DNA from 2 places in the Sporosarcina sp. Y352 genome. Region 2 is predicted to be linked to the other one. Evidence: riboswitches for the same ligand, from Rfam matches in the RefSeq annotation. Region 2 holds a riboswitch; the other holds the start of a gene.
The links. Region 2 has a riboswitch for FMN ahead of AC1TO6_RS12335 (ECF transporter S component). Riboswitches for the same ligand answer to the same signal wherever they lie in the genome.
Positions count from the first base shown of each region.

Region 1: another riboswitch for FMN. It lies ahead of ribD (bifunctional diaminohydroxyphosphoribosylaminopyrimidine deaminase/5-amino-6-(5-phosphoribosylamino)uracil reductase RibD); the one in region 2 lies ahead of AC1TO6_RS12335 (ECF transporter S component).

Region 1 covers NZ_JBXCJE010000001.1:357,544-372,573, forward strand. The annotation lists gene AC1TO6_RS01860 (uracil-DNA glycosylase) at 1-315, shown strand, start outside; gene AC1TO6_RS01865 (hypothetical protein) at 431-874, opposite strand; gene AC1TO6_RS01870 (ASCH domain-containing protein) at 883-1,230, opposite strand; gene ribH (6,7-dimethyl-8-ribityllumazine synthase) at 1,381-1,845, opposite strand; gene AC1TO6_RS01880 (bifunctional 3,4-dihydroxy-2-butanone-4-phosphate synthase/GTP cyclohydrolase II) at 1,859-3,052, opposite strand; gene ribE (riboflavin synthase) at 3,065-3,718, opposite strand; gene ribD (bifunctional diaminohydroxyphosphoribosylaminopyrimidine deaminase/5-amino-6-(5-phosphoribosylamino)uracil reductase RibD) at 3,980-4,795, opposite strand; FMN riboswitch at 4,855-5,003, opposite strand; gene AC1TO6_RS01895 (OsmC family protein) at 5,301-5,744, opposite strand; gene AC1TO6_RS01900 (methyl-accepting chemotaxis protein) at 5,810-7,573, opposite strand; gene AC1TO6_RS01905 (S-ribosylhomocysteine lyase) at 8,102-8,563, opposite strand; gene AC1TO6_RS01910 (FixH family protein) at 8,784-9,533, opposite strand; gene AC1TO6_RS01915 (DedA family protein) at 9,907-10,554, opposite strand; gene AC1TO6_RS01920 (hypothetical protein) at 10,784-11,080, shown strand; gene AC1TO6_RS01925 (YflT domain-containing protein) at 11,165-11,485, shown strand; gene AC1TO6_RS01930 (hypothetical protein) at 11,629-11,997, shown strand; gene rlmN (dual-specificity RNA methyltransferase RlmN) at 12,089-13,153, opposite strand; gene AC1TO6_RS01940 (cytochrome-c oxidase) at 13,309-13,686, opposite strand; gene AC1TO6_RS01945 (hypothetical protein) at 14,420-14,599, opposite strand; gene hisC (histidinol-phosphate transaminase) at 14,681-15,030, opposite strand, start outside.
Region 2 covers NZ_JBXCJE010000006.1:125,627-140,656, reverse strand. The annotation lists gene lysA (diaminopimelate decarboxylase) at 1-7, shown strand, start outside; gene AC1TO6_RS12400 (GNAT family N-acetyltransferase) at 185-553, shown strand; gene AC1TO6_RS12395 (DUF309 domain-containing protein) at 550-1,062, opposite strand; gene AC1TO6_RS12390 (segregation/condensation protein A) at 1,109-1,870, shown strand; gene scpB (SMC-Scp complex subunit ScpB) at 1,860-2,453, shown strand; gene AC1TO6_RS12380 (D-alanyl-D-alanine carboxypeptidase family protein) at 2,468-3,469, shown strand; gene AC1TO6_RS12375 (pseudouridine synthase) at 3,632-4,363, shown strand; gene resA (thiol-disulfide oxidoreductase ResA) at 4,582-5,115, shown strand; gene resB (cytochrome c biogenesis protein ResB) at 5,130-6,779, shown strand; gene ccsB (c-type cytochrome biogenesis protein CcsB) at 6,779-7,963, shown strand; gene AC1TO6_RS12355 (response regulator transcription factor) at 8,211-8,930, shown strand; gene AC1TO6_RS12350 (ATP-binding protein) at 8,923-10,707, shown strand; gene AC1TO6_RS12345 (RNA polymerase sigma factor SigX) at 10,753-11,295, shown strand; gene AC1TO6_RS12340 (hypothetical protein) at 11,282-12,499, shown strand; FMN riboswitch at 12,576-12,708, shown strand; gene AC1TO6_RS12335 (ECF transporter S component) at 13,030-13,611, shown strand; gene AC1TO6_RS12330 (ferredoxin) at 13,856-14,107, opposite strand; gene AC1TO6_RS12325 (YpbB family protein) at 14,217-15,030, shown strand, end outside.

The DNA of each region.
Region 1 (15,030 bases), on a different contig from region 2:
ATCTTGAAAAGAAAACCCGTGCGCGCCTATGAAAAAGAGGTAACCCGTCAAATCTGTATGCAACATTTAGATCAACAGCTTACAGAAAAGAAGCCCAGTCTAATTCTTTGCTTGGGAAATGTGGCGGTCCAATCTTTTTTTCAAAATACCGAAGTCGATGTGAAGTCATTACGGGGTAGTTGGCATGATGTACGAGGATTTCAGACGGCCGCCGCTTACCATCCACTTGCTGTTAGACGTCGACCTAACTTACGTTCATTATTTTTACAGGATTTGAAGTTCGTTTCAGAACGGTATGGTGATTTAATCCGGTAACAGGCACCCTTTCAAATTGAATCTATTCAGGCAACTCACTATAAATACAAAAAAGACATGCATCAGCTAAAATGCATGTCCTTTTCTATGTATGAAGAGTACTTCTCATTCATATTCACCAAAGCATCGGTTTTTGAACCATGAGCCAAAGCATAATCAGCATAAGACCAATATATATCCAAGAAGTTGTATTCAAACGATTAAGTACTTTATTTTTATCAGTATCCGGATTTTTAAATTTCCGTAAGACAATTGTAAATCCTTTGGCCAGAAAAACTCCAGATAAAAGCATTACTGCAAGCGTCAAAATTACCCATGATGTATACCATGGCCAAGGTCCAAATATTAATAAGAGGGCACCGGTGTAGACAAGAGAATGTCCTGCATGCATGACGATGCGGATGATGACGTTGATAACAGATAAATAAGTTTCCTCTATTACAGTTTCAACGTCACGCAATCGCTTAATAATCGGCATTAATATAAATAATGGACCTATGGCGAGGACAGCACTGATAACGTGCAGAAAGACAATCGCACCATAGATTCCCGAATTCATTCAGAACGTCATTTCGCCACGGGGCTATATTCATGCACCCATACGCTCATCGTCGGTATCCATGGCATTTTATCATGCATCGCAAGAATGGATTGTTTATATTCCTCCATCGATGTGTAGCCCTCTTGCTTTGCATTTTCGTCCGTCATTTCACCAAGCGTCTGTGAATATATTGCATCTACTTTGAACTCTTTACCTTCGAGTACCATTATTTCACCAAGATCTGCATAAACACCATTACGACGTGTAGCCGTCTTTTCGCCATTTATCACTTTCTCAACGTCTTTTGGAATCGTAACAAGCCTCTCAATCGAACATGTTTTTTCAGGAAGTCTAACATTTGATTGTTCACTCATGTAAATCGCCTCATTTCATAAAATAACAACTCCCTCTATCATAACTATTCCAAGCGAAATTAGCGAGACTTCTGGTCACAGATACTAAAATAAAGACAAAATAGGCTCAGTATCCAGGTAATCGGATACTGAGCCTTCACTTATCAGTAATTAAATCTGTTTCAACAAATTCGCCATCTCAATTGCAGAATTCCCTGAATCCCATCCTTTATTTCCAGCTTTCGTTCCTGCCCGTTCAATTGCTTGTTCAATTGTATCCGTCGTCAAGACACCGAAGATGACTGGGATGCCTTCCTGCAGATTGATGGCTGCGACTCCTTTAGCAACTTCATTACAAACAAAGTCGAAATGCGGTGTTGATCCGCGTATGACTGTGCCAAGTGTGATAACAGCATCGTACTTACCGGAAGCAGCCATTTTCTTCGCGATTAGCGGGATTTCATAAGCACCCGGTACCCACGCAACAGCAATATCACTTTCATCCACTCCGTGACGATGCAATGCATCTTCCGCTCCGCTCAATAATTTACCAGTGATGAAATCATTGAATCTAGCAACGACGATACCAATTTTAAGCCCTGTTCCAATTAAATGTCCTTCATAAATTGTTCCCATTATTATTTCCCCCTCAACTATTTAGTATATGGCCCATTTTACTTTTCTTTGTGTCCACATACGCTTTATTTGATTCTTTTACTGGCATTTCGATTTGAATACGCTCCGTTACTTCCAAGCCATGTCCACCCAGACCGGCGATTTTACGCGGGTTGTTCGTCAAAAGATGAATGGTTGTTAAACCGAGTTCCCGTAGGATTTGTGCGCCGATTCCGTAATCTCGGAGGTCATCCGGGAATCCTGATTTTTCATTAGCCTCAACCGTGTCGTATCCTTCTTCTTGTAGCTTGTATGCTTTCATTTTATTGACAAGACTGATGCCCCGCCCTTCCTGACGCATATACAGCAGGACGCCTCTTCCGGTTTTTTCAATCTGCGTGAGTGCTGCCTGAAGTTGAGGGCCGCAATCACATCGGCATGAGCCAAAGACATCGCCTGTCAAACATTCCGAATGAACGCGGACTAGTACATTTTCAGCATTTTCAATATCACCCTTTATCAAAGCAATATGTTCATGCCCGGTTTCTGTTTCTTTAAAAGCGACTGCTTTGAAATCACCATAATCCGTCGGCAAATCAATATCCACGATACGCTCGACAAGTTTTTCAGTTTTTCGGCGATAAGCAATCAGTTCCTGAATCGTTAAAATTACAAGGTCATATTTATCCGCGATTTCTTTTAGCTGTGGTCCTCTAGCCATCGTTCCATCGACATTCATAATTTCAACTATCACGCCCACCGGCTCTGACCCAGCAAGCTTCGCAAGGTCGACCGCAGCTTCTGTATGACCTGACCTTTTTAAGACACCGCCAGCCTTGGCAATCAATGGGAAAATATGACCAGGTCTTGTAAAATCAGTCGGTCTGGCTTCACTCCCCAGCATCTTCAACACGGTTTCTGATCGTTCAAATGCAGAAATACCAGTGTGACACTGCGCGTGATCGATGCTTATCGTGAAAGCTGTTCCGTTTACATCGGTATTATTATTTGTCATAAGTCCAAGATCAAGCTGTTGGGATTTCTCTTCATCTATCGGCACGCAAATCAATCCACGACCTTCAGTCGCCATGAAATTAATCATTTCCGGCGTTGCAAATTCACCAAGCGCAACAAAGTCCCCTTCATTTTCGCGATCCTCGTCGTCAACAACAATTATCGCTTTTCCTTTTTTCAGATCTTCGATTGCTTTTTCTACGGTAGTGTACATCTTTTTTCCTCCTTAACTGAGGAATCCGCTTGCGACAAGTGTATCCATTGTTAAACCGCCAGTTGATTTCTCTTTGTTAGTAGTAGTCATAAGCCGTTCAATATATTTTGCAAGCATGTCGCATTCTACGTTCACTTTATCCCCTGGTCTTTTCCGACCGATGATTGAGTCATCTTGTGTAACCGGAATTAGTGAGATGATAAAACTTTCTTCTGTCACACCAAAGACAGTAAGCGAAGTACCATCCACTGTTACTGAACCTTTCGGGATGAAATACTTCAACAATTGAGGCTCGACACTGATTTCAACATAAATGGCATTTTCTTTTTGTCTTACTGACACGACTTCTCCGGTGCCATCAACATGTCCGCTGACGATATGACCACCGAATCGACCATCTGCCGCCATTGCACGCTCAAGATTGACGGGACTTCCCGTTCGCAATGCATGAAGCGTTGTCGCCTTGACTGTTTCAGGCATGACGTCGGCAGAAAAATGATTACTTGAGAAGTCCGATACCGTCAAACAGACACCGTTCACTGACAAACTGTCGCCTTTTTTAACATCGCTCAGCACTTTAGCGCAACGAATTGATAGTTGCATTGAATTCGATCCTGGTCTGACCGCTGAAACTGTTCCTATTTCTTCGATAATTCCAGTAAACAATTATAGTCAATCCTCCTTCAGGAACTTGGCACGCAATCGAATATCGTCCCCGATTTGTTGCACATTAAAAAAACGGAGTGATTCTCATCCGCCATCCTGTTCTGCGTGTCGTCCACATAGATAGATGCCTATTGCCAGTCAATCTCGGTGCCATTTACAAATACAGTTCATCCGCCAAGCCTTCAGTGATGAAACTGCAAAGGAAACGGCTGTCGCCTTCGACAAACAACTTCATCTTTACCAGACGATTTAAAATTACATTCAAAAAAGGTACATTTTCTGAGATCCTTTCAATTGAAACGAGAGGATATTCGAAAAAGCAGGTTCCGACTCTGGTAAATCGAGTGTAAAAAAAATTGTTTCTGTAGCGCAGTCAGTTACGACATTAGCCGTTTTGGGCGTCCTGAGATGCCGTTCTAAAATAGTTCGAATTGGATTCTTTCCACCATGGGGCAAACGGGTGGTGAGGAAAGGGTTATTGTGAAGTACGGTTTGTACGCCAGCCAAAATAGCATCATGGATATTGCGGAGGTGATGGACTACGGTTCGTAATGCAGCCGAAGTAATCCATTTGCTGTCCCCATTCTGCGTTGAAAGTCTACCGTCAAGAGTTGCGGCGGCTTTCAAGGTGTCGTATGGTGTCCCGTATTTGCTGAAATACAAAAATGCTTGGTTTGACTGCTCTGCCTCTTGTTGTAAAATGCCGGAGATGACTTCGATTCCCGCTACTTTAAGAAGCCCGACTCCTGTTCCTTTTACGGAAGGATTCGGATGGAAAGACGCAACAAAGAAACGTTGAATTCCTGACGATCTAAGTAGATCTGTACACGAAAGTGTTTTCCTTCTATGGAAAAACTGTTCTAGTGCCAAATATAGATCTGCACCAACAGAATTCAAACCTGTCATCGTCAGTGCCTGCACTTCTGTATGAGGTGTTCTAGCTCGCAAATGTGCACCGGTCCCTAATATCAGACCGTCTTTCGCGCAAACAGCACCGACGAGTAGATTCGGCGAGGCTTGTCCCTGTGCAGTCCGCACCAGTTCAAGAGCAACTCTCATATAATGTTGAGGTTCCATTTGCATTCCCCCTTTCACTATTTGAAAGGGCAGAGCTTGCAAGCATAGTACGTATAGCCAAAACACTTCTCCCATCCAGACTGTAACTGTCGGTGCCGGAATTTCACCAGCTCCACCGCCTTCCTAAACGAAGAAGGACGGGTCACGGACTTACGAGCTATGCTCGATCACCGTCGGTAAGGAATTTCACCTTGCCCCGAAGAGTTTGTTTATACGTACCGATTTAAAGTTAACATACTTTTATAAAAAAAACAAAAAAACTCAGTTCGTTTCAAAACGGAACTGAGTCTCAGTCATCATTGTCCTTATTCTATTAAGTCTCCAATCGAATCGATATCAATGTATTACGGAACAACTAGACCAAATTTTAACACCTTCCATACTTACGCCAAGTTCTTCAAATTTACCAACGGATTTCCAGGATATGCATTGAACGTTTATGCTATCCAAGCTTCGAGTGGTGCCTCTGAACCAAAGTCAGCACCCCCTGTTGTGAATGGAGATTTTATTTTACCACTTTCGCTTTCAATTCAATTTCAACATTTCCTTTTATCGCCCGGCTAATCATACAGGATGTTTCTGCCTTTTCCGCAAGTTTATAAGCAAGTGCTTCATCCTTTTCAGTCGCATCCAGTTTCAAAACGATTTGGGGTTTATGTATAATTTTTTTGTATGTAATGACACCGTTTGTTACATCGACAATTCCCACAGACTCCATTGTCAACGCTTCCTTTTCAAGCTTGCTGCGTTCCATCATCGCAGCGAGCGTAATAATATAGCATGTGGCGGCTGCTCCTAATAACATTTCATCAGGGTTTGTACCTACTCCTGGCCCATCCATTTCAGGAGGTATTGACACTGTTGTCTTCAAATTCCCAGCATCAATCGTTCCGATATCATTTCGTAAACCTGGCCAATCCGCTTTCAAATAAAAGTGATGTTCTGCCATCGTGTATGCCCCCCTTATATTTTGTTGCTGTAATCATCTGTACAATTCTATTTTACACTTCGGTCTCAATTCGTAGTATTAAATTGATTGGCATTTTCCAATAGCTTATCTGAAAGTAAGGATAGCTCTGCTCCCGTTTTCTCAACTTCTTGCATCGCTTCGACTTGCTCCTGAAACGCCTGTATCATTAGCACTGCATTACTCTTATTTTTCTTTGAAACATTTCCCACTTGTTGCGTAGATTGTTCCAACAAGGGTAGGCCGCTTTCCAATAAGTCTAATTGTTCTTTCATAATGAACAACTTTTGATCCAATAGTCGAATATGATTTGTAGCTTCTTTAAAATTCTTACTATTTTCATAAGTCATGCTCTCAAAAGCCGTCGCTTTCTGTTTCATTTTTTCTATGTAAGCAGTAGAATTATCAACAGATTGTTCCATTTCAGAAATCGTTCCTTTTATTTCTTCTGTTGCATTGGCAGATTGCTCCGCTAAACGTTGTACCTCGTTCGCTACTACTATGAAACCCGCTCCTGCATTTCCAGCTCTTGATGCTTCAATTTTCGCATTTAATGCAAGCATGCGTGTTTGGTTCGTAATTTTGTCAATTGTCGTAACAACTTGTGATACAGACAAGAACTTTTTTTGTAAAGCATCAATCGTTTGAATGACGCTTTTCATACTATCAAAGAAGGTATGCATACTATTAGCAGCTTCGATTGTCGAATCCTCTCCAGCTTTTACGACTTGCTCCGTAACTGTTGCCACTTGAAATACTTCGTCCATTTTATTGAACATTACACCCATTTGCATTTTCATATGCTGAAAAGCTTGTTGCTGAGATACTGAAACTGAAACTGTCTCCGATGCAATCTTCTCTAACTCAGAAACTTGAACTTTTAAATAATCGTTTTTCGTTAGAAGTGTATTTGAATTCTCATTTAAGTGACTTCCGGTCTGCGCTAATTGTGTACTGGTGTTTTTAATTTCCACTAGCATCTGAGACATATTGTTGATCATCATCTGGAAACTTTTTATAAGGGAATGAAATTCGGGTGTAGTTGATTGAATCGATAGGTTGACACTTAAGTCTCCCTCCCTGACCATTTGCATTTTTTGTTGTAATACAGTTATTGGTTTCGTCATTCGGTGAATCGTTGGTGTAATGACTAGTAATGCAATGATTAATGCAAGTAGGATTGACACATAAATTACCTTACTCATTTCTCTCGTATCAGATAAGTAATCGCTGTCTGGAACGACAATAACATATTCTCCGCCTAATTCTTGAATACGGAAAAAGCTAATGGTATATGGATTCCCCTGAATTGTTTCATGTAAAATACCTTTTCCTTCTTTACTAATTTTTTCTGCGATTTGATTAGACAACTTCAGAGTTGAATTTCCATTAACAGCAAAAGGGATCAGTTGATCATCCTTACCGTAAAATATAGTTGGATTATAACCATCTTGCGTTAGTGAAACATGTTGCCTTTTTATGACTCCCTCAAGCTCTTTCATAAAGTTTTCTTGATTACCTACATGCACTAACATCAATGTTTTCGCCATATCATTGACAATTGTCACTTCTCGTTCCAAGTGTGAAGATACAAGATTAATCGTGCTGGTTTTCATTTTTTCATATGCTGTCAACCCTATCGTAATGGTAGATACTAGTAAGATAGCTAAAATTACACCTAGAAGTCGCAATTTAAATGAGATGGTTGTTAGCCTTAATGAAAAGACTTTCCTTTTCACTTTTTTAAAAAGGGACGAGCCCATTTTAAAAAATTTAATCCTTTTACTCCAAACAGCCTTTTCTTGTACCATTCGCCTCATCTCAACAAGCACCTCACAGGAATTTATACTCAATTTTCTCACAAGCATGTAAAAACCCTGTAAAAGTTGTGTAAAGTTTCTGTAATTTTTGGAGGATTTACGTTAGTGATGATAAATAGGTCACTGAAAAGATTTCGTATTGAAGATTTAACTGTTGATTACTTGCATGGAACATCAGGGCTTTAAAACCACCTTTTTCACTGGACTATTTTCGGCGAATTATAACGACACTTTTACTGAGGGGCAAGTATGGCATCCTATTGTGATTAATTACCTGCCGTGTTCCTTGGGAGAGCGACGGATGAACAAGCTTCATAAGATTGCCGAAAAAGTAAGTAGGGGATGCGAATTTGTCGCATCCCCTACTTACTTAGACCTCTCGATAAGCATATAAAACTTGTTCAATTCAAAGCGAACCAAAAGCACAGATACAAGTAGTACCTAGTGTGCGATCAAGTTATTTACTGGTTTTCATTAGTTCATCGTCAGATGCGTATTTTTACATATTAAAAAAAACCTTTATTGAGCGAACACTTGACGCCACTCATCTTTTTTCTCAAGCATTTCTTTCGCCAATCCTTTTGCCCCTTCCAGGCTATGGCTTGCAGCCCAACCACACTGCACTTCATTGCAAGCTGGAACCTCTGTTGCTGTGAGTACATCTTCCAACGTCTTTTCTAACACAATTAGAATATCGTCAAAATCATCATGATTAATAACGGATAAGTAAAAACCTGTTTGGCAACCCATGGGACTTAGGTCGACAACATTATCCGAATGGTTTCGAATATTTTCAGCCATTATATGTTCAATAGAATGGAGGGCATCCATTTTCATATGCTCTTTGTTCGGTTGTTTGAAACGAATATCGTATTTATACACTTCATCACCATGGGTCCCTTGCTTAACACCTGCTAATCGCACGTACGGTGCCGCAACTTTTGTATGATCTAAGTTAAAACTTTCAACATTCATTTTCATTTTTATCTCCCTCTCATTATCTATTGAATTCCTATCTGTTTACCACAAGATATAAATGTTATTACTATTTATATCATAAAAAGGATTTATTAGCTATCAGAATAGTTGAAATAACACAATACTTCTTGGGGAAAATAAATTATGCAAAGTCATTTCCCCCTTGATTAATTTGCAAATAAAAACAAGCCCCCTTAACATCGTCAGGGAGGCCTACTCTTACTTATTCCATAACTTCAATTGAATGTTCTTCGTGCTCATGTAATTCATTATCGTCTTCTACATGAATTTGTATTTTATGTGACCCTGCTTCTGTGAATTTATAAGTTATTGAATACTCGCCGGCAACTTTTTCTTCCGCATCTATCCAATCATGTTTGTCGGGATTAGCGTCATCCCAGATTTCAAAACGTACACGCACTTTTTCAAATGGCTCTCCATCAAATTGCAAGTTCACGATGAATTCATTATCCTCGCCCGACTTTATATTTTCACGTTCCATAAAGTCCATCGAAAATCCGTCTGCGTGGTGATTTTCAACTTCTCCTTCAGCTGCCTTTTCATAATGCCCGCCGTCACCAACTGTAACTTCTTTCACGGGCATTGTGTGCAAGCCTCTCGCTGTTACATGGACTTGAATATGGAACAGTCCATCATGATTAAATGTTTTTTCGGCTGAGTATATTCCATTCTCGTCGTTTGTTGATTCAACTTTTTCACTAGCGTCTTTTTTACCTTCTTCCCAGATTTCGAATACAACTTCATCTGCATCATCTATTTTGTCTTCACCCTGTGTAACGACAGCAGACATTTCTACAGTTCCATTCACTTCAACCTCTTCTGTAACAGTTAGGTCTACTTTAAGTGGTAGTGCTATTCCTGCTGCGTCTTTTTTCACAGCATCCTCTTTACCGCATGCTGCCATTGTTAGTAACACAAGTACAGCCAATACCACTCCAATTTTTCTCTTCATTGAAATCCCCCCGTTGTCTTTTTACTTAACGTAGTTCGCTATGTTAGTAAATGATAAGTTAGAACTTATTGTGAGATAATATGTTTCACAGGTTTTTCATATCTATTGGAAATAATGATTATATTGAAATAAGTTCCTATCTTGAATTCACCCCCCATTATGATTATAGCGATGAACAGCAAATGAGGGAACTGATTCGCATGTTTATAGAAATGAAGATGAATGGGGTAAATTTCAAGGACTTAAATTTGGCAGAGCAACTCTATCGCAAAGCACTTCTTACCTGGTGATCTTTTCGCACGGGTCCAACTTTTTTTGTGAAATTGAATCTCCAAAACACCTCCTGTAATTACAATCAGGAGGTGTTTCGCTGTTAGTATTTTTTTCGAGAGCGACTTTTTACAATACTAATAATAGCAGGCAAAACTGATATAAAAATAATTAATAATATAACAGTAGAAAAGTTTTCTTTAATAATGGGTATATTACCGAAGAAGTAGCCTGCCATTGTACATATACCTACCCATAATGCTGCGCCTACAATATTGTAAATTAAGAAATAACGGTAGTTCATCCTGCTAGCACCTGCTACAAAAGGAACGAACGTACGAACAAAAGGCATAAAACGTGCGATTACTATTGTTTTTCCACCGTGACTATTAAAGAAATTCTCAGCTTTATTCATCTTATCCTGATTAATTAATTTCCCCATAAAACTGCCCGGCTTAATTGTCATTCCAACTTTCATACCTATGTGATAATTCACCGTGTCGCCAATGACTGCCGCTATAAAGAAGCCACTGAGTAGAACGACGATATTGAATGCGTCCATCGCTGCAAGTGCACCGCTTGCAAACAATAATGAATCACCTGGCAAAAAAGGAAAAATCACAAGACCTGTTTCAACAAACACGATTAAAAATACAATTGCATAAGACCAAATACCGAAGTTCTGAATAATTTCAACCAAGTGCTGATCTATATGCAATATGAAGTTGATTAGATTTTGAATTATAGTCATTCACAAACTCGCTTTCAAATTTATTTATCAGATAAACTGATGGGCACAACCTCATTCATCATACTTCTTTCAACTGAAATTGTCACGAAGTGTAATAGAATTAGATGTTATGGTACAAGCTAATTTAAATAATAACCCAATTTACTTTTATCATCATATGAATACAATTCTGTTACAATATGCTTAGATATTACATATTATGTTCAAACTAAAGCTTGGAGGTATCACAATGAATGACAAAGACACACAAAGCGTTTCAACTCTTACATATATTATAGTCGAACGTATTATGGGTTGGTACGACCAAAAAACAAGTCGTACTGTTCACCAAATCCATTTATATAATGATACGATTTCAACAGCACAACACACTTTTAAATTAGACCACGTACATGACATGTCATACAAACCCTTTTCCAGTGGAAACGGTTTTTTCTATTTACACACAACACAAGGTGTCTTTTCCTATGAAGTCGATACAAATCCGACTCACTTCATTCTGACGTATAAAAATTTACGGAGGTAATCATTCCCTTTTTAAAAGTTTTGTTTAGTTTCCCCCTGTTGAAGGTATATAAAGAGAGAGATAAAAAAATGGAGGGATTTTATAATGACTATTAAAAAAACTGTTGAAAACGCCATTCAGGCAAAGAAAGAAATCGATGAGTTGCTTACACAAGGATATACACATGATGATATTTATATTTTCGCACATGACAAAAAAAGAAGCGACCACATTACTGATGCACTCGATACAGAAACCGTCGGTATGAAAGAACAAGGTTTCTTGGATAGCATGAAGAATATGTTCTCTTCCCGTGGCGATGAACTTCGCAGCAAAATGGAAGGTGCAGGTCTAACAAAAGAACAAGCTGCTTCTGCCGAAGAAGAACTTGATCAAGGTAAACTAATCCTTATTGCAAAGAAATAATTAAAGAAATATCCAATCTCAATTCCCTTCGTTGGGGATTGAGATTTTTTCATAGCTTAGAAAATGATTAAGCCTTACAATGCTTTTATTGGCATTTGAGCCCCATTATTCGATATGATGTATAATGAAAGCGGGTGCGGTTTATGTTGAATAAGTTGTGGAAGATTGGTTTTTTTACTGGACTTACGAGTTTTGTCCTTCTTATATTAGGTGTACGTACTATCCTAGGCCAAACACTTCTCTTTACGAACTACTTAACGTTCGGTATTTTTGGGTTAATCATTGGTACATTTTCTTTTTTACTATTATTTTACCATTTGAAGATAGCTTTTAGGATATTTATGGTTGCAGTTGTAATCGGTTTTGTAGAGTTTTTCCGTAGTTTACTAATAAACCCCAATAATATGGGCGACGCACTTGGAATGCTGTCCTTATTCATCATTTCTTCCTTCGGTTTGGGACTAGCCTTTATCGTGCAGTTCATTGTGATTTTAATGCGGAAAAATAAATAATCAATTTCATAAATACGAGATTCATCGAATTTTCCATTTCGGAATCAAAAAGACACATCCAATTTAATGGATGTGTCTTTTTTTACCTATATTAGACAGTTTTTTCTTTCTTAATCTGCTTACTTCTTAACTGACCACATGCCGCATCAATGTCTGTACCCTGTTCAAGACGGACACCGCAATTTATACCTTTTCTCTTAAGCGTTTCATAAAATGCTTTTATCGCCTCTGGTGTGCTACGGCGATACTGGTCATGTTCGTCAACCGGGTTGTAGGGAATCAAGTTAACATATGACAGGTGACGTTTATCTTCAAGCAGTTTTGCTAATTGTTGTGCTTCCGCAATGTGATCATTCACGTCTGATAACATAATATATTCAAACGTAATTCTGCGGTTTGTTGTTTCCAAATAATAATCAACAGAATCCATCAATTTTTCAAGCGGGAACGCTTTGTTAATTTTCATAACACGTGTACGAAGTTCATTGTTTGGTGCGTGCAGTGAAACTGCTAAGTTAATCTGAATATTTTCATTCGCAAACTCTCTGATTTTTTGAGGATTTCCACTTGTTGAAACGGTAATATGACGCGCACCAATTGAAAGACCTTTTTGGTCGTTGACAACACGTAGGAAATCCATCAGATTTGAGTAATTATCAAATGGTTCGCCGATTCCCATTACAACAATATGACTTACACGCTCCTCTTCAGCTTTGGCATCGAGGTGATGCTGCACTTCCATGATTTGCTCAACAATTTCCCCTGCGCTTAAATCACGGCTCTTTTTCAGCAATCCGCTTGCACAGAAGCTACAACCGATATTACAGCCGACTTGTGTCGTTACACAAACCGATTGGCCGTAAGGGAATTTCATCAAAACAGTTTCAATCAAGTTGCCATCTTGCATTTTGAATAGAAATTTGATCGTCCCATCTTCTGATTCCTGCTTAACAGTCTGTTCCAATGATTGGATGTAGTAATTTGCTTCAAGCAGTTCGATACATTCTGTATTAATATTTTTCATATCTGCAAAATTTGTTACTCGTTTTTTATATAACCAGTCCCAAATTTGTGCTGCACGGAATTTTTTCTGTCCTTGTTCCAGTAACCATTCTGTTAGTTGTTCTATCGTAAGACCATATATCGAGCTTTTCATTAATAATCCTCATTTCAAAAAATGCAATCTTAACATTATACTACATGAAATTAGAAAATGGAACAACTAATTTAATTTACTGAGTTTTTTAGTAATAAAAAAACCGCCTGTTTTCCGCATTTATCTAGCGGCAAATTTAAGCGGTTTGTTTACTTTCAAGCCGTGCGTTTATCGATATTCATAAGGACGTTGAAACCAAAACAGAATATACCAATCAGTGTAGCAGCTCCGCCTGCTGTCGCAATCGGGAAAAATACATTACCAACTCCTAGAATCGCCAAAGCAATCGCAATCATCATAACTGGAAGTCCGATGTTATGAAGCCAAAAATGTGCTTTAGCTAAACCTGTTTTCTCCAGATTCGGATATAGATGATAAAATATCCCTATGAGAGCTAATGACATCCACCCCAATAAATTGATGTGAACATGTACAGACGTCAATGTAAAGACGTGTGTGAGAGACATGTAGAGCCCAAATGAAATTCCAATCATGAAATAGACAACAGAAATCTTAAGGAACCTTTTACTCAAATTCCCCTTCCCTTCCTTCTTTTTTATATAGCTAACACTACTAACCTATTCTATGAAGCTTTGAATTCAAATAGTCTATGATTCATCATTTTTCACTATACTTTCCGCCACGCTTTGGTGTGATTGCGTCCAGATTTTGAATTGAGCTTGATCCCAGAGGACGCGAGGCCAATGAAAAACTCTCGTTACATAATACTAACCAGAAATCCTGCTAATACCGCTTCTGCGCTTTGTGGATGGTCTCTGGAAACACATTTCGTTATCAGGGACAAGACCTGTAGCCTGTAGTGCTTCTTTCTTCAAGGTAATTTGTATCAAATAGTAATCACATTATAATCTCAGTCCATAAATCTCAAAATCAATTTCAATAATGGAAAACTCCAGCGCAGGCGCGGCAAAGGGGTCGCCGAAGCCCTGAGACTGGATGCGAAGCGTTAATCCAGGCTCAGGGCCAGAGGCATCCCCAAAGCGACAAGCGTTCTTCAATCCACTTTCTGAATTACAACTCTCCCGATAATGTACACACCAGCGCAGGCGCGGCAAAGGGGTAGCCGAAGCCCTGAGCCTGGATGCGAAGCGCCAATCCAGGCTCAGGGCCAGAGGCATCCCCAAAGCGACAAGCGGTCTAGAAATCTACACTCCTAAATGATGCCTATTATATAAAGTTAAAAAGACTAGCCCCCTCCATATTCCTTGGAGGGAGACTAGTCAATCTTCGTTGCTTATTTCCTATTCATCGAACATCTTTATTTGTTTCTTTTTCTTTATTGATTTTCATAACAAGTGTTAAAATGTTCAATAGCGCAAGAACCGTGAAAAAAATGCCGAAGCCGGTTTGTCCACTTGAAAATCGCGTAAATGCAAAATAACCCATAAATGCGATAAGTGCAATATCAATGTATTTAGATCCCATGTAAGACACTCCTTTGTTAACACAACTATATCAGTTTCAATACACACTACACCAAATTATTTCGTTTTCGCATCAAGTAGTTCAATATGAGTTGATAATTTTGACCAATTTATCAACTAATTGTTCCATCTGCTCATCTGTACCAATTGTAATGCGTAAATAATTATCAATTCCAGGTTTATTAAAATACCTGACTAGCACATTTTCTTTTTTCAATTCGTTATAAAGAATTTCTGCATGCACCGTTTTATGAGTTGTGAAAACAAAGTTCGCTTGTGAAGGCAATGTCTTGAAGTTAAGCTGATTCAATAGCTCTATCGTTTTTTCCCGCGTAACAATTATTTTTTCCACTGTTTCAGTAAAATAAGATACATCCTCAAATGCCGCCTTTGCACCGACTAATGCTAGCCGATCCAAGGTATAAGAATTGA
Region 2 (15,030 bases):
GATTTGAACAAACGCAATATCCTCCTGCTTGCCTTTATTGTAGTTGCAGCTATTATGTGGGGGGCGGTATACTGGAGGTTCGTCGCACCAGTCCTCGATCCTCGATAATAGACAAGGCTTATCATTGGAAAACGCAGTCAGTCCTTTAGAAACAGAAAGGACTTTCAGAAAAGAAGGGATTCAAGTGATACTACTACGCTATAAGAAAATAAATGAAAAAATTGCAATGGGCTTACTTTCGTATATGCCCGGCGATAAAACAGTGAAAAAACTGCAGGACACGATTCACCAATACGAAACAGATGATAAATGGCAGTTGTATCTTTATAAAAAAGATGACGACTTTATCGGTGTTATTGGGCTTGAATTAGGTGATGGAATGTACACTTTGCAACATATTTCCGTCAACCCCTCTTTTCGTGGTGAAGGGATCGGCAAGGAAATGGTGAAAAAGGTACAGGCATTATTTCCTGAACAGAAATGCGTTGGTACGGAAGAAACTGTACAATTTATACAAAAATGTACGCAGAAAGAAGAAGGAGCAGATAATTAATATCTGCCCTTCTTCTTTTCTTCGCGTTCTCTAAGAATATCACTACGGTCTCTTAGCATATGTTTATGAATGACAGCATCATCACCGAAGGGAAGTAGTTCCATAGATTGTTCCGCTTTATGCACGAGTTTAGTTAGTGTAGGCGATTTGATGACAATCGGGAACGATTCAAATGGGAGTTGCTGTTTCAATCGACTGATTGCATTTTTTAAATTATGGATAAGTAGATGGAAATCAATTTCGTCTGTGAAGGCGGGAGTGTCTATCTCAGATGCCGGTAATTTTGCCATCGCTTTATCAAGCGTTCGAAGTGCGCCGTTCAAATTACCACGACGCCAATGATACATTCCAGTGGATAGGAGAATATAAGCGGTTAAAGGGTGGCTTTTATCTCTGTTAGGAATAGACTTCCAATATTCCTCCAGTACTTCATGACATTCAAAATAGTCTTGATTACTGTTAAAATAAACAATGAAATTTACGAATAACGGATGATGGTACGGATGCATGTTAACAGTCCTCTCCATAGTTTGATAAATAGGTAGGTGTGAAAGTATGACGTATTTTGTGAAATTGGAAGCTTTTGAAGGTCCACTAGATCTATTATTACATTTAATCAACAGACTTGAAATTGATATATACGATATCCCTATGTCGCAATTGACAGGACAATACATAGAACACCTTCAAGCGATGCGGGTATTGCAACTGGATGAGCTGAGTGAATATCTAGTTTTAGCTGCAACTTTGCTAGAAATAAAGAGCAAAATGCTTCTTCCCGTCCACGAAAGTGAAGCGTTCGATGATGACTTTGATCTGGATGCGGAAGACGATCCGCGAGATGAACTCGTTGCTCGACTTATTGAATATAGGAAGTATAAGGAAGCTGCTATCAGTCTGAAAGAATCGGCGGATGATCGAGCTGTCCATTATACAAAAACACCTGAAGATCTTACGCAGTTTGGTGAAATCGTCGCGAATGAATCGGAAGTGAGTTTAAATGTTTTTGATCTAATCGGCGCATTCCAAAAGATGTTAAATAGAAAGCGTTTAAAAGCACCCTTAACGGCTAGTATAACAAAAACAGAAGTATCGCTAAATGAAAAAATGGACGAAATTATGGCTATATTAGAAAGGGGAGGCGGAAAGTGTGATTTCTACTCTCTATTTGAAGACGGGGAGACAACCGATCTCGTTGTAACCTTTCTATCATTGCTTGAATTAATGAAACGGCGAGACGTCACTGTCGATCAGAATGGTAATTTTGACGAAATGACTGTGACGTTCCGACGGGAGGATGAGTGTTATGGTAATTGAAAGCCGCTTGCCGGGAATGATTGAAAGTTTTTTATTCATCGTAGGTGATGAAGGGTTAACCATTCAACAGTTAACGGCTTTGACGGAGCATGATGAATCTGAAGTTACAGAGGTAATCGACTGGCTTCGGACAAACTATGAAGAACGTAGAGAAAGTGGTATTGAACTGAAAATCTTTGGTGGTGCATACCGTTTAGTGACGAAAGCTGAATTTGCAGAGGATCTAAAACGATTGTTAGAAAATCCATCACCAAAGACCATGACACAGGCTTCTCTCGAAGTATTGGCGATTATCGCCTACAGACAACCTGTAACACGCGTTGAAATCGATGATCTAAGAGGTGTAAAATCCGAAGGCCCGATTAACACATTGATTGCTAAAGGGCTCATTATGGAAAAAGGTCGTTTTGAAGGAAGTGGACGAGCAATCCTTTATGGAACGACCGATTTGTTTCTTGACCGCTTCGGCTTGGAATCACTTGTCGGCTTGCCACCGCTTTCTCAGGACGAAGAGGGAGAGGAGATTGAAACAGACTTGTTCATGACAAAGTTCCAGGAAGCATTTGCAATGGAAAATGACTGAGGAGGAGACATTTCTTGAAACGGGTAATCATTGTTGTCCTATTTTTCTCGATATTATTTGGCACAGGGGTAAACGAAGTGGCCGCGTCCGGTCAGGCATGGGCAGTAATAGATGCAGACACGGGCAGGTTACTGGAAGGCCATAATGAAAATGTCAGGTTGCCAATTGCCAGTCTGACAAAAATCTGGACGGCGTTAACGTTCCTTGAAAGTGGTACACCTCCCGGAGATGTAATTATATCTCCACGAGCAGCATCAGCGGAAGGGTCTTCCTTGTATTTGCAGACAGGTACAAGTATGGACTCGTATGCGTTGCTCTACGGCTTGATGTTGCGATCAGGGAATGATGCAGCGTTTGCTTTATCAGAAGCAGCTGGTGGTTCAATGGATGGATTCGTGAATTTAATGAATGAAAACGCACTACTCTACGGCTTGAATGACACTGTTTTTACTAATCCTTCTGGCCTGCACGATGAGCTTCACTTGTCTACGGCATTTGAAACAGCGCTTATGCTGCACTACGCGATGGAAAATGACCAGTTCCGTGAAATTGCATCCACTAAAAACTATAGTTATGAGGGCAAGGATCGAGTCTATAGCTGGCGAAATAAACACCGACTTATCCATTCTGAACCGACTGTAATTGCAGGGAAGACAGGTTTTACAAAAGCTGCTGGTCGAACGCTTGCAACCTACTTTGAGAAGGATGGAAAAAACATCATTGTAGTCACGCTCAATGACGGTAATGACTGGAACACACATAAAAACTTGGCAAATCAAGTTTTTTCTAACTATAAAATTGTAACCGTCGCAAAAAAAGGAGTTTACGATATTCTACCGGGTGTAGAAGCAGAATTGGAAAAATCCATTCGTTTGCTGCTTAAAAAAGGTGAAACTGAAGAGTTGTCCAATGTCATTCAAATCCCTCGTGGGGAAAGTGGTAATAGTAGTGGCGTATGGACCGTCTCACTCAATGGAGAACCGCTAGTAGCGAGCAATGTCCTACTAAAACAATGAATCTAAGTGAAAGCTACTGAGAATCGTGGAAAACAAACCCCGTCACCAATAATAATTCAATTGTGACGTTTTTGAGAAGACTGATGCTATATAGGTCAGTCTTCTTTTCATTTACGACAAAGTGTGACATAATTTTTTACAGAATGAAGATGGGGTGACTTAATGGAAAGATTACAGAAAGTACTAGCACAAGCAGGAGTTGCGTCACGGAGAAAATCCGAAACACTAATAGTAGCTGGTAAAGTGAAAGTGAACGGTGTAGTTGTTACGGAATTAGGGACAAAAGTATCCAATTCCGACCGAGTGGAAGTTGAAGGTGTAGAGCTCGTTAAAGAAAGTTACGTATACTATTTGCTATATAAACCAAGAGGGGTTATTTCCACTGTCGACGATGAGAAAGGTAGGAAAACCGTTTTAGACCTGTTTCCGCAAATTGAACAACGGATTTTCCCGGTTGGACGACTTGACTACGATACATCTGGTGTAATCATTATGACGAATGATGGAGACTTCTCTTATCTAATGACACACCCGAAATTTGGTATTAAGAAAAAGTATATTGCAAAAGTAAAAGGGATTCCTGATCGTGAAGCGCTTCGTAAACTAGAAAAAGGTATCGATTTGGAAGATGGTAAAACTGCTCCAGCGCATGTGAAAATGCAGACGGTAGATAAGAAAGCCGGTACTGCACTCATTGAAATCACGATTCACGAGGGCAGAAACCGCCAAGTACGTCGAATGTTCGATGCAATCGGATGTCCGGTTCAAAAACTTCGTAGGGAATCATTTGGGAACATAACAACCCACGGGTTGAATGCAGGCGAAGCACGTGAACTGACCAAACATGAAGTGAAACAGCTTCGTGTCCTCGCGGAGACAGGTAAAATAGGCTGATTTCGAATCATTTGCGCCTATGCGAAATTTGATTGCTTACCAAAACTTATCTAAAAAATGTGATTGACGCCTTGCCCTGGGCAAATGGGGAAGGAATTGAAGTACTTTCCTCCCCGTGAGGCAATTGTTCACAAACCCTTCATTTATAGCAAGTTACTGCAAAGGTCTATTTGTTATAATTTAAGGCAGAGCTTAATTATTGTTAGGAGGTAGTGCATATGGCTAAGGCAGGTAAAAAGAAATCTCGTCTAATTATTAGGACGTTTGTGCTGTTGCTTCTCGTATCAGCAGTTGTCTATACCATCGCTTCGAAAGATAAAGTGAAAGTATTAGCGGTTGGAGATAAAGCCCCCGATTTCGAGCTTGTCGATTTGGAAGGCAACACGCATCAGTTATCTGATTATAAAGGCGAGGGCGTTTTCCTGAACTTCTGGGGAACTTGGTGTGGTCCTTGTAAAAAGGAAATGCCATATATGGAAAATCAACATATAGCATTTGAAGAAAAAGGCGTCAATATTCTTGCAGTCAATATCGCCGAATCTGATTTGAAGGTTGAAACGTTTAGAGACCAGTATGGCCTGACTTTTCCAATCACAATCGATAAGGATAAGAGTGTTAAGGAAGCCTATAATATAGTGCCGCTTCCTACGACCTTTCTTATCAATAAAGACGGCGAAATTGAACAAATCATAACAAGGGAAATGTCTGAAGATGAGATCATTACACTCATGGAAAGCATTCAACCCTCTTAAGGAGTAAATCCAGAATGAGCAAAATCAAATGCCAGTGCGGTCATGACAATCCATTTGGCACAGTGCTTTGTGAGCGATGTGGTAGACCGCAAACAGAAGAAGCGAAAGAAAGTAAACTTGTTGACATGCGCTACGAAGGTTCGGCAAGAAGATCGCAGACATATAAACGTTCAATAGTTGATAAAGTATGGAATTTCTTTTCAAGTGTGAAAATTGGTATCAGTATTATTGTTGCCGTTCTCGCGACAGCTGCAATCGGGACGATATTCCCACAGAAATTATATGTACCTGCATCCACAGAAGTGGAGTTAGCTGCTTACTATGAAAGACTTTACGGATTTGCTGGAACCATTTATTACAAACTAGGGTTTCATGATATGTACAATAGCTGGTGGTTCATCACACTAGTCGGAATGCTTGGAGCATCCATCATCATCGCTAGTGTCGATCGGGTTATTCCACTTTATAAATCATTGAAAAAGCAACGTACGAAACGCCATCCTTCCTTCATGAAAAAACAACGTCTCTATGGCGAAGGACCTTCGGAAGATCCAGATGCCGCACTTCTAAAAGCGGAGGAGAAACTGAAGGAACTTCGTTACAACGTGAAGACGGAAGACGGAGCAATACTTGCAGAGAAAAACCGTTTTTCAAGATGGGGTCCGTACGTCAATCACTTGGGACTTATCATTTTCTTATTCGGTATTCTACTGCGTGGTATACCTGGGTTTTATGTAGATGAAACGATGTGGATCCGCGAAGGAGAAACACGCTCTATTCCGGGGGCAGAAGGTTACTTTTTGGAAAGTAAAGAATTCATCATAGAAAACTATACAAAAGAGGAAGCTGACGAAGTGTTCGGTGATGCGCTCGAACGTGTTGGCATGATTGCGAAAAACTATCAGACCGATGTCTCTTTGTATCAAAAAAAGGAAGGTAGTCTTCCCGGTTCCAATGAGACAGAGTTCGTGAAGGACTACTCAATTATTGTCAATAAACCATTAAAATTTGATGGCTATAACGTGTTTCAAATGGATTTTCGTCTAGATGAATTAAAATCAATGACGTTCAATTTAACTGAAAAAGCGACGGGTTCATCATTCGGGGAATTCACGGTCGACCTTAACAATCCGGAACGTGATTACGAGCTTGAGAATGGCGCAAGCGTTGTACTGAGTGATTATTATCCTGACTATGATGGGGTTGAGAACGGGGAACCAATATCGAAATCTCCGATACCGAACAATCCTGCATTCATCTTTAAAATGGTGACTCCGGATAAGCCTGATGGTGAAATGAGCTTTGTTGCGATCAAACAAACACTCGAAACGGAAGTCAATGATTATAAAGTGAATTTCGTTAGTGCAGAAACCCGAGATATATCGGGACTTACAGTACGCAAGGATAAAACGTTATATCTCCTTCTTGTAGGGGGGATTATCTTCATGATTGGTGTCTCGCAAGGATCTTATTGGCACCATAGAAGAATTTGGATTCAAAAAGGGACTGACGGCGGGCTGTTAGTTGCCGGTCATACAAATAAAAACTGGTTTTCCTTGAAGAAAGACCTGGATCAAGTAAAAGAAGTTGCACAGTTACCATATTATGAAGACAGACAAGACAAAGAATCTACCTTGGAAGATAAGGAAGTGGACAAAATATAATGGGACTTGCAGACTTAAGTGCTAATCTACTTTTAGTTTCATTTATCGCATATCTTGTCGCAACGCTTTTTTTCGGCGGTGCGGTAAAAGGTGCTAAATCGGAAACTACTTATAAAAACAACAGATGGGGCAAAATTGCAATTACGATTACGATTATCGGATTCATTACCCATGTAGGCTATTTCATTGCTCGCTGGATAGCATCAGGACATGCCCCGGTAAGTAATATGTTCGAATTTACAACAGCATTTGGAATGATGCTCGTAGGGGCATTTATTCTTCTATATTACATTTATAGAACGCCATCACTCGGCTTGTTCGCGCTGCCAATCGCGATTATTATCATCGGGTATGCAAGTATGTTCCCGAGGGAAATTACACCACTTATTCCCGCACTGAAAAGTTATTGGTTGTGGGTTCATGTAATTACGGCCGCACTTGGTGAATCGATTCTTGCGATTAGTGCTGTTGCGGGACTCATCTACTTATTGAAGAATATTGATATGACGAAAAAGTCGAAACAGCGTTTCTGGCTAGAGGCGGTTATCTTCACGCTTATACTAGTAATTGGGTTCGTATTGTCTTCGACGTCGTTTAAAATAGCAGGCTATGAAGCAGAATTCACATACATTGATAAAAATGAACAACCTGCTAAAATTGAGTACAATTATCCACCACTTTTCGGAATGGCTGGTTATGAATCGCTTACACCAGGTGTAATGACGCCATTTGCCGAAATGCCGCCAATCATTAATGCGAAAACACTTACAACATTTGTCTGGTCAATCGCGAGCGGAATCATTTTATACTTGATTCTGAGACTTATTTTCCGACGTCCAATTGCGGCATTGCTACAGCCTCTCGCTAAAAAAGCGAATTCGCAAATGATGGACGAAATTGGGTATCGTGCTGTATTGATTGGTTTCCCTGTCTTCACACTCGGTGCACTCATCTTCGCTATGATTTGGGCTCATGAGGCTTGGTCAAGGTTCTGGGGTTGGGACCCAAAAGAAGTATGGGCGCTTATTACATGGTTATTCTATGCCGCATTCCTTCACTTGCGTTTTTCACGAGGGTGGGACGGCGAGAAATCAGCATGGCTAGCAGTTATCGGGTTTGTTATTATTATGTTTAATCTAATTGCTGTTAACTTAATCATTGCTGGGTTACACTCCTATGCTTAAGACAAGGTAAGGAAACTTACAATTGAATAGTAATTTAGAACTTCATGGAAGTAGTTGGGTAACTACTTCTATGAAGTTTTTTTTTGTTTACATAAAAACATCCGAACGATTCATTAAAAACTACTGTACTTCACTGATCCGTCATATTGAAACGGGGACAAAGCAAGCCACCGCCGCTTTTCTGTTTCTTTTTTACATGGCGACTTGTACAATGGAATAAGAAGCATGTTGAAAGGGGTATACATCTATGGACGAAAAGTTGAAACTGTTAGTAGTAGATGACGAGGAGAGAATCCGCCGTCTGTTAAATATGTATCTTACGCGAGAAGGATATGAAATTGACGAAGCGGTTGATGGAGCCCAAGCTCTTGAAAAGGCTCTTATTAATAATTATGACTGTATTTTACTTGACTTAATGATGCCTGAAAAAGATGGCCTTGAAGTGCTGGAAGAATTGAGAGAAAAGAAAATAATGACGCCTGTTATAATGCTGACAGCAAAAGGTGAGGAGTCCGACAGAGTAACCGGTTTTGAAGCCGGTGCGGATGATTACATAGTGAAACCGTTCAGTCCGCGTGAAGTTGTACTGCGCGTTAAGGCGATATTAAGAAGATCAGTTACATTCCCGGGATCAGCTTCGGCATCTACATCGAAAGATTTAGTCGTTTTTCCACAATTGACAATCGATCACGATGCACACCGTGTTACAGCAGATGGTAAAGAAGTGGCGCTGACGCCTAAAGAATATGAACTTCTCTATTTCCTTGCGAAGTCGCCGGACAAAGTTTTCGACAGAGAGCAATTGTTAAAAGAAGTATGGCATTATGAATTCTTTGGCGACCTTCGTACTGTCGATACGCATGTTAAGCGACTTCGAGAAAAGCTCAGTCGCGTTTCTGAACAGGCGGCAAAAATGATTGTCACTGTGTGGGGAGTCGGCTACAAGTTCGAGATTCCTAATGAATAGGATATGGAATTCAATTGTCGGGAAGCTATGGGCAACCATATTGCTTCTCGTTTCCTTTGTCCTTTTTATCGTAACAGTACTGTTACTAGAATTCCTTGATAATTTTCATACGCAACAAGCCGAGGATACCTTACGAAGGGTAGTAACGACAATCGGTAAAATCGTCGAAGATCATGAAGGTGGACCTTCGATGCAAGTAATTATTCATGACATTCTTGACGAAGAAACAAATGCAATGGTTGTGGGTTCCGACCGAGAAGTTACCGATTCGTTTCATAAGGGCTTAAACCAGGAAAAGATAGAGGAAAAAATCCTGAATGAATCTCTATTCCAATTCAATCAAAAACTGGATAAGCCAGTCGTGAAGGAAATGATTCTACCTTCTAATATTGAAGAAGATGTCATGGAGAAATATCTAGTTTTATCTTACCCACTTGAAATAGAAAATGAAGTAACTGGTACGGTTGTCATTTACCAAAGTCTTGAAGCTGTCCACAGAACTACGAAAAGAACTACGCATATTGTATTTTTATCAGCATTTATAGCATTTATTTTAACGACATTTTTTGCATTCTTCCTGTCTACTCGAATTACTCTACCTTTAAGGAGTTTTAGGCAAGCTGCTTTTGAATTGTCAAAAGGTAATTTCGACACTCGTTTGCCTGTAAATCAAAATGATGAAATTGGTCAACTCGCTACGGCATTTAATCAGATGGGTAGACAACTTAAATATCATGTAGAACTAATTAATCAGGATAAGGAACAACTTTCAAGTATTTTGACATCAATGACGGATGCTGTCATTACATTCAATCGTGATTACACGATTCTTTTAAGTAATCCCCAAGCAGAAAGACTCTTGCAAAATTGGTATATTAAAAATGAGGAACTAGAAGGAAATCGCCATATACCGCCAGCCATTTTTCATATGCTTGAACACGTAATTACGTTTGCTGAGGAAGTGGAGGATGAATTGGAACTGAATGGTCAGTTCTATGGTATTTCGATAAGCCCGCTTTATAGCGGAAATAGTATTCGTGGGGCTGTTGCAGTCTTAAGAGATATGACGGATCAGCATAAACTTGAAAAGCTCCGTTCAGATTTCATCGCAAACGTATCCCATGAACTTCGAACGCCCATTTCCATGCTGCAGGGTTACAGTGAAGCGATTATAGATGGCGTGACCAACAGTGATGAGGAACGCGACGAGATGGTGCAAATCATTCACGATGAGTCGAAAAGAATGGGACGCCTTGTGACGGATCTTCTGGATCTCGCTAGGATGGAGTCCGGTCATATGCGGCTTTACAAAGATGATTTGTCAATAATCCCTTTCCTGGACAGAATTGTATTTAAGTTCATGCAAGTAGCGCGAGAAGCGAATGTTGAACTGTCTTTCGAATTTCCAGAAACCCAAGAATTAATTATAAACGTTGATGAAGATCGGTTGGAGCAAGTATTTACTAATTTAATCGACAATGCCATACGCCATACGCCTGATGGAGGTAGCGTCAAAATTAGTATTGAAAAGCTTGTAGATAAGATTGAAATAAAAGTCACGGATACAGGCGTTGGGATTCCAGTAGAGGATCTTCCGTACATCTTCGAACGATTTTATAAAGCGGATAAAGCGAGAACAAGGGGGAAAGGCGGTACGGGCCTAGGACTTGCTATCGCGAAAAGTATAATCGACTCCCACGGCGGCAGAATTACTGCAACAAGGGGCGACGTTGAAGGTACGATTTTCTGTTGTACATTGCTATTAAAAAATATGTAACTAAATAGCTTGAAGAACGACTAATTAATAGAGCGGGGGAATTTTATGAACGACTCCGTTTTTCACCGACTATACGAGCAGTATCATCAGGATGTGTTCAAGTTTCTTATCTATTTGACAAGGGACCGTGATCAAGCTGAAGACCTTATGCATGAAGTATATGTAAGGGTGCTGCGGGCGTACGTCGGTTTTGAGGGGAAAAGTTCCGAAAAGACATGGCTCTTTTCAATTGCCAAAAATGTCGCAATAGATTATTTCAGGAAAAACACAGTGCGAAAAAAACATCTCTTTGATAAATTCGACTGGGAAAAAAGTGAGCTCGTTTCGACAGGAATCCTTCAGGAGGAAATCGTTACACTCAGTGAAGAAATGCAAGAGCTGTTAAACGCACTTAATACGTGTACAGGTGATCAAAAAATGGTTATCATTATGCGTTATTTCCAAGACCTTTCAATTGCTGAATCAGCTGAAATCCTTGGCTGGACAGAAGGCAAAGTAAAGACCACTCAACACAGGGCAATCAAAGCTTTACAAAAGAAATTGAATGCTCTTCCGACAGAAGGGAGGGAACTTGATGACCCCAAATAAATGGAATAACAACAAGATTGAAAATCTCCTTGGAGATTTGCCTGATATAGAGGATAACCGTTCAAAATCGGGGATTCTTGAACGGCTTAAGCAGGATGAAAGGCTGAGCGACCACCGTCGCAAGCGATCTTTAAGGTGGATGCCGGCATTGGTAGCTATCGCTGCTCTGCTAGTTGTTGGGCTTCTAATCCCATCGATGTTTCGGGGAGATGACAGCGCAATGAAGTCTGAAAGTGCAGACTCGGCTGTGACGAAGAGTGATGACTTTGACACTTCTACGGTAGGAGATGAATCGTCTAAAATGGCAACGGCCGAAAAACAGACGGAGGAATCCTCTACTATTATGGCGAACGTGGAGAGTAGTATGCATCGTTTTGCTGTCTATCCCGTAGATCTCGCAGACGCTACATTATTCCATTTAGGGCTTGCAGGTGATCAGGCATCAAGCATTCCTGTTTCATTCGTTATTCCAAACAGTCAAATCGAAGCGGATTTTGGAACTTTGAATCCGACAAGTTATGATTTATACACAAAATATGCGGTGCGTATCGACGAGGAAGCGCTCGGATTTACTGCATATCACCCTTATGAAGGTGTTTTTATTCGGGATGATTTAGACCTTATCCACCGGCTTCCGAAGGGGCATGGCTACGACTTGGCGTCTGCTTCGATGGAAGTGTATTTCAATACATTACAGGATACGTTTTATGATTTTAAAGAAATACAATTTCAGCACGAAGATGAATCGGCAGTCGTATTTTCCGAAGTCGGGCAGCCCAGTACGCCAATGGTGTTAAAGAGTGGTATCAATCACTTTAATTACTACTTATTTGAGCAAGAAGATGGACAGCAGTTTCTTTCATCCAACTTTTCGCAAACGCAGCCATCTATCGTAAAAGCACTGCAACAGATGAGGATAAAGCCAAATGATGTTTTTCAGTCAGTCATTCCAGCTGCTATCGAATTTGAAGTAAATCAAGGAACTGAAGTGACTGTTGTAACATTCACAAAACCCCTGGACTTGGAAGCGATTGAGCCGACAAAAGGAATGTTAATGATTGAAGGTATGCTGTTAACGGCCGCTAGCTTTGGTGAACAGCTTCAATTTGAAAATGTAGTTCAAGAAGAATGGAACGGTTTTAACTTCATTCAACCTTTACCGGTTCCGATTGGGTCTAATCCGCTACCTTTCATTTTGAAATGAAAAAAGAGTGCTTTGTAAACTGAACTGTTTACAAAGCACTCTTTTATATATACAATAGAAATGTAACATAATATTGATTCATCTTCGGGGCAGGGTGTAATTCCCGACCGGCGGTAAAGGAACTTTTTTTTTCCAAGCCCGCGAGCTTAACAGCTGATACCGGTGTGATTCCGGAGCCGACAGTATAGTCTGGATGGGAGAAGGTGAAGGTGCGGCCATCTTTTTGTGTTGTCCACAAAAAGGGTGCTTGTTTAATCATGGGTAAATAGGAGATTTATTCCTTTTAACTTGTGAAGATTTCGAGATGAATGCAGCAATAGATGCAAGTAAGTGAACACCAGAGTGTCCTTAAGTTAGACACATATTGATGTGAACGAGCGAAGCTGATGACGTATTGCGACATGTATCGAAAGCGAAACGTACCTTTTAACTCCTTAAAGCCTATTTGCTTTAGGGATTTTTTGTCGACATATATAGGATGGAACGGCCTTTCCTCTTTTGAAGTGAATCGCAAAAGGAGAGAGGAACAAATGACAAACAAGAAATTACGTAAGATGATTTTGATCGCGATACTAGGGAGTATTTCAACTGTTTTGATGCAGTTTAACTTCCCGTTACCTGCATTACCGGCATTTCTGAAAATCGATTTCAGTGAGATTCCTGCCGTTTTGGCAATTATGACTATGGGACCTGTAGCTGGAATATCGGTTGAATTGCTTAAAAATATTATGCACTGGTTCATGTCAGGAAGCCCGACAGGAGTACCTGTAGGAGAACTTGCAAACTTTGTAACGGGTGTACTCTTTATACTACCTATCTATTTCATCTTCAATAAATTCCGGACGGCTAAAGGCCTTACGGTCGGTCTGATTGCTGGAACAGTTGCGATGGCAGTCGGCATGAGCGTCCTGAACTATGTATTGTTCTTGCCAATGTACGGTTACTTCCTTAATATGCCGGCTATGTCAGGTGATGCATTGTACTCGATGATTGTATTGGGAATCTTACCATTTAACCTTGTCAAAGGTGTTATTCTAATGGTTATTACATTGCTACTTTTCAATAGTATGCAAAAATGGATTGCTCAACAGCGGTCACAATTAGCTTCTTGAATTACAAATGTAACGAGTCAAAATACTATATAGAGAAAAGCCGTACCGGGAAGTTTTACCGGTACGGCTTTTCTATGTATTAATTAATTTAGTGACCTGAAGGTGAGTTCAGCGCGTTCAACACTGCATAGGACATGCTTGTGGAGTAATCTAGTGTAGTTGGGTCGGTATGGTATCTCCGACGTCAACTGAGATGCGCTGAGCTAGTAATACTGGTTGGTGTATGTCGACTACTAATTTGAAATTAATTTTCGTATTTTAACGCATCGCCATCAAATGGTGCATCGGCGGTCTTGATTGAATCGGTTGGACAGCCATCGAAAGCATCTTCCAAATCTTCCATTAGTTCTTCTGGAACTTCCGCTGTACCCGTGTTATCATCGAGGATAACGTAAGCAATCCCCTCGTCATCATAATCGTATATATCTGGAGCAGCTGCTCCACACGCCCCACATGCGATGCATGTATCTTGGTCGACGATTGTATATTTAGGCATAGTCTTTTTCTCCTCTTTTCTCCGTACAAAAAATTTACTTCATAATCCATTCTAATGATGTTGACAAGAGTTTTCAACAAAAAACGTTTGTTTATCGGAGGAATTCAAAATGAATCTATTTTCAATACTATTAACCATCATAAGTAGAATAGATGGGGAACGCAAAATCTATGCGGGTTTTCACCTATTACGCGGCAAAAAATCGGGTCAGACTTTGCAGGATGTCGAATATTACGGCTTAAAAGAATTCTTTGGCATTTTACCAAAATTGTCGTTAGAAGAGTTTAATTTAGTTGCTCATCAATTGGCGGATCAAGAACTTATTTTAACCATGAATGATTCATACGTCAAGTTGACTGAACAGGGAAATGCCGAAGTCGCAAAAATTCAATCTTATCAATTTAACGGTTGGGATTATAGAGGTCGTGAAATGATTTTTTTTGGAAGGTTATCGCTTACAGTTCAAACGGTCTCTAATTTTAAGGCAGGTGAAAAGTCTTTCATGCCAGTTCAAAAAGACCGCGATATCCAGCACTTTGTAAAATCTATCTTACATACTTTGCCTATTGGCGATCCTGCGTTTTCTCGCTTGCTTAGCGAAGAGCTTCGCGTTTGCTTTACACGAAGCGGAATAGACGACATTCAAAAGCAAGTTATCACCTATCGATTGAGCGGTTTTAAAATGAGCGGATGGACTTGGGATCAATTATCGGATACTTTGAAACAAAATCCATTTGACATCCGTCTACTTTTTATAGAAGCATTACATATGTTACTAACTGTAATCTTGAATTCATCCGATTTGCCTTTGTTGCGAAAATTAGCTGAAAACGTCAAGGTTTCGACATACTTGACTGATTCGTCAGTAAAAACGAAACAGCTTTTTATCCGTGGACTATCGATTGAAGACATAGTCAATGTAC